Regions from separate parts of the Kitasatospora sp. NPDC002040 genome, predicted to be linked through region 2. Evidence: riboswitches for the same ligand, from Rfam matches in the RefSeq annotation. Region 2 holds a riboswitch; the other holds the start of a gene.
The links. A riboswitch is a leader RNA that binds a small molecule or an ion and turns the genes downstream of it on or off. The one in region 2 is predicted to bind cobalamin.

Region 1 (2,194 bases), on a different contig from region 2:
CGGGCGTCAACGAGCGGCTGATGGACTACTTCAACAGCGGTGGCGGGAAGGGCCGCCTGGGCATCGTCATGATGGACTTCCCCGGCTGGGCCCCGGTGTACGACCTCATCATGCGCAACCAGGACCTCAAGTCCCGCGAGGGCGACCCGGCGATCTGGCGGGTCAGGGCCGACAAGAGCTACGCCGACACCAAGTACGGCCGCTGCATGGTCCGCGGCCCCGAGTTCGACGACAACGCGGACGGCGGACTGGTCACCCAGCGCGCCTGCCAGGCCACCGCCCCGAGCAGCCACCAGTGGACCGCCACCGACCCGAAGGACTCCTTCGACGGCAAGGGCTACTACTGGCTCAAGGCCGCCAACGGCAAGTGCCTCACCGTGCCCTACAACAACGGCACCCCGCCCGGCGCCGGCACCCAGCTGTTCTGGTGGCCCTGCGAGACCCGCTGGTTCTCCGGCAGCCAGATGTGGAACGTCATCCCCACGCCGCTCCCGGACGGCACGGGCTACAAGTTCATCAACTACTGGACCGGCCTGTGCCTGATGGTCGACCCGTCCACGGCCGCGCAGTCCGGCGGCAAGGTCGTCCAGGGCAGCTGCCCGCGCTGACGGCTGCCCGTCCCGCGGGGGTGACCCGCGGGACGGGCCCGTTCGGGCATCGCCTGCGTCTCGGAGTGCGGACGGGGTGGCGGGTTGTGCTCCTGGTGCCCCGGTTTCGTTCTATGGTGGCCCTGTAGCTGGTTCGCGCTGCCCGCCAGGCAGATGCGTCGTAAGAGGGAACCCGGTGAAGCCGATCGATCGGCCAGTCCGGGACTGCCCCGCAGCGGTGAGTGGGAACGACCGCCGTCATACGCACTGGGTCCGGAACGGGCCTGGGAAGCGACGGCCAGTAGGTGACCGCCCTTCCAGGGCGGCCGTGCCCGCGAGTCCGAAGACCTGCCCGCTGCCCGCACGCGACCTTTCGCGCGCGGAGATCTCGGTGACCTCGTGGGCGGGTCGGCGGACGGCAAGGCGGGCTCGGCGCTGTTGACGCGCAGACGGTCCCGTCCTGTTCCGTACCCCTTCGCGCCTGACGTCCCGTCATCGGGGACCAGGAGACAGACTCGCGAAGGAGAGTCCCTTGACAGTGCGTTCCGCCGCCACGGCAACCCGGGCCACCGTGCACGGCTACCCCCGCCAGGGCCGCAACCGGGAGCTCAAGAAGGCGATCGAGGGGTACTGGAAGGGCACGGTCACAGCCGAAGCCCTGCTCACCGCCGCCGCCGGGCTGCGCCGGGAGAACTGGCAGCAGCTCACCGAGGCCGGCCTCCACGAAGTGCCCACCGGTGACTTCTCGCTCTACGACCACGTACTGGACACCACGGTCGCGGTCGGCGCGATCCCGGCCCGCCACCGCGCGGCCGTCGACGCCGACGCACTCGACGGGTACTTCGCGATGGCGCGCGGCACCCAGGAGGTCGCGCCGCTGGAGATGACCAAGTGGTTCGACACCAACTACCACTACCTGGTGCCCGAGTTGGGCCCGGACACGGTCTTCACCGCCAACCCCGCCAAGGCCGTCACCGAGCTGCGCGAGGCCGTCGAACTCGGCCACCGGGCCCGGCCCGTGCTGGTCGGCCCGGTCACCTACCTGCTGCTGGCCAAGCCCGCCCCGGGCGTGGCCGCCGACTTCCAGCCGCTCACCCTGCTGGACCGGCTGCTGCCGGTCTACGCCGAGCTGCTGGCCGAGCTGTGGACCGCCGGTGCGGACTGGGTCCAGCTGGACGAACCCGCACTGGTCCAGGACCGCACGCCGGCCGAACTCAACGCCGCCGCCCGGGTCTACCGCGAGCTGGGCGCCCTGACGGAGCGTCCGAAGCTGCTGGTCGCCAGCTACTTCGACCGCCTCGGCGAGGCGCTGAAGGTGCTGGCCAAGTCGCCCGTCGAGGGCCTCGCGCTGGACTTCACCGGCCCCGCCGCCGCCAACCTGGACGACCTGGCCGCCGTCGGCGGCCTGCCCGGCAAGCGCCTGGTCGCCGGCGTGGTGGACGGCCGCAACATCTGGATCAACGACCTGGAGAAGTCGCTCGGCACCCTGGCCACCCTGCTCGGCCTGGCCGACCGGGTGGACGTGGCACCGTCCAGCTCGCTGCTGCACGTACCGCTGGACGCCACCGCCGAGCGCGACCTCGACCCGCAGATCGCCCGCTGGCTGG
Region 2 (2,194 bases):
TCCAGTGGGCCAGGTTCAGGTTGTGGGTGCGCCGGGCCTCCTCGCCGGTGTTGTCGCGGAGCTCCAGGAACTCCTCGATGTCGGCGTGCCAGGTCTCCAGGTACACGCAGGCGGCGCCCTTGCGGCGGCCGCCCTGGTTCACCGCGGCAACCGAGGAGTCCAGGGTGCGCAGGAACGGGACGATGCCGTTGGACTTGCCGTTGGTGCCGCGGATCAGGCTGCCGCGCGAGCGGATGCGCGAGTAGGAGAGGCCGATGCCACCCGCGTGCTTGGAGAGCCGGGCGATCTGCGCGTAGCGGCCGTAGATCGAGTCCAGGTTGTCCAGCGGCGAGTCCAGCAGGTAGCAGGAGGACATCTGCGGGTGCTTGGTGCCGGAGTTGAAGAGCGTCGGCGAGGAGGTCAGGTACTCCAGGCGGCTCATCAGGGTGTACAGCTCGGCCACCTCGGCCACCGACTGCTCGGTGTCGCCGACCGCGAGGCCGGCCGCGACGCGGAGCAGGAAGTGCTGCGGGGTCTCGATCACCTTGCGGGTGATCGGGTGGCGCAGCAGGTAGCGGGACTGCACGGTGCGCAGGCCGAAGTACTCGAACCGGTCGTCGCCCTGCTGGTCGATCAGGGCGTCGAAGGCGTCGGCGTGCTTGGCCACGAAGGCGGCGGTGATGTCGCCGATCAGGCCCTCGGTGTGGCCGACCACGATCGAGGCGGAGAAGGAGACCGCGCCCTGGCCGATCGCCTCGTCCTGGATCTCCAGCGCGAGCAGGCGGGCGGCGAGCTTCGAGTACTGCGGGTCCTCGGCGATCATCGAGGCGGCAGCCTCCACGGCCAGCCCGCGCAGCTCGGCGAAGTCCGAGTTGGCGTTCCGGCCGCGCAGCGCAGCGGCCGCGACGTGGCCGGGGTCCACCTGGGGCAGGTCGATGCTGCGGTCGGTGAGCAGCCGAAGCAGCGCAGCACCGGGGTCGGTGTGTGCGGAGTCGGCAGAACCCTGGGAGGGCAGGGCAACTGAGGCAGCGATGGTCAAGGCGCTTCTCTCCTGGCGGCGGCGGTCGGCGAGGGGGCTACCGGACCACTGGGGCACAGGGGAGCGCGCGCAACGCCCGACGGCGTGCGCGATTCAACCCCCCTGGCCCACCCGCGAGGCCCGGACGTTACTGCTGTGCTGCATGGCGTCTGCGGGGAAGCCCTGTGGCACACCGTCGGCAGGTCATCGGACTCACGGGCACCCCTTGGGGCGCCTGCTCACCGCTGCGGGGCAGTCCCGGATTCGCACCGGGTTCCCCTGCTTCGACAGCGAGAGCGAGCATACATGTTGTAGTCCATCCAAGATGTAACCCCACATCTTGTGCGCGCAGCGTGTCGGGCTGACTCCTCGGCGGGTTCGGGGGCGGCGACGGGGGGCCGTCCGGCGCACACCCTCGGGCGCGCAAAGGGCACCGGACGGGCGGGGGGCGGTACGGCCCTACCGGGGGCGGCCCGCTCCGTACCCGCCGTATCCGCAGGCGGGTCCTGCGGGCAGCAGAATGTGGCGGACCGCACCGGGACTGGCCCGGCGCGGTCCGCCACAGGTGCCGGCGGTCAGAGGTCGATGACGTAGACGAGCAGCAGCACCCCCGGGCGGACCTCCCAGTCGCGCTCGGGGGCCCGGCGGAAGCCGAGGCGTTCGTACAGGCGGTGGGCCGAGGTCATCGAGGGCCGGGTGGAGAACGCCATGGCGGTCAGTCCGAGCTCCCGGCTGCGGGCCATCGAGGCGCGGACGAGCGCCTCGCCGGCGCCGCGGCCGCGGGCCGCCCCGCCGACCGCGAGCATCCGGATCTCGCCCTCGTGCGGGGCGGCGATGTCGGCGAAGCCGGTGCCGCCGACCGCGAAGGTCACGCAGCCGAGAAGCTGTCCGCTGCCAGGGTCGACCGCGACGAGGAGCTCGGCCTGTTCGAACCGGGGCCGGGCGTCGGCGAGCTTGGCGGCGTAGGGGCCGTCCGCGGGGCTGTGGCCGTCGCCGACGAAGGCTTCGAGGGTGACCGCTCCGACTGCTTCGAGATCGGCTTCGACGGCGCGGCGGATGACGATGTCCATGGCGACAGTGTGCCGGGGGCGGGGTCGGAGGGGGCGGGCAGGGTGCCCTGCAGCCGGGCGCCGGGCGCGGGGTCGTAGGGGTAGCCGCCGGGGCGGTGCCAGTTGTCCCGGCCGTGCCGGGAGTTGC

Region 1: another riboswitch for cobalamin. It lies ahead of metE (5-methyltetrahydropteroyltriglutamate--homocysteine S-methyltransferase); the one in region 2 lies ahead of ABT118_RS12030 (ribonucleoside-diphosphate reductase subunit alpha).

What each region holds. Positions count from the first base shown of each region.
Region 1 is NZ_JBEOXV010000002.1:827,244-829,437, forward strand. Features, by position in the region: gene ABT118_RS09020 (phosphatidylinositol-specific phospholipase C domain-containing protein) at 1-608, shown strand, start outside; cobalamin riboswitch at 721-957, shown strand; gene metE (5-methyltetrahydropteroyltriglutamate--homocysteine S-methyltransferase) at 1,120-2,194, shown strand, end outside.
Region 2 is NZ_JBEOXV010000003.1:383,027-385,220, forward strand. Features, by position in the region: gene ABT118_RS12030 (ribonucleoside-diphosphate reductase subunit alpha) at 1-1,012, opposite strand, end outside; cobalamin riboswitch at 1,179-1,307, opposite strand; gene ABT118_RS12035 (GNAT family N-acetyltransferase) at 1,573-2,067, opposite strand.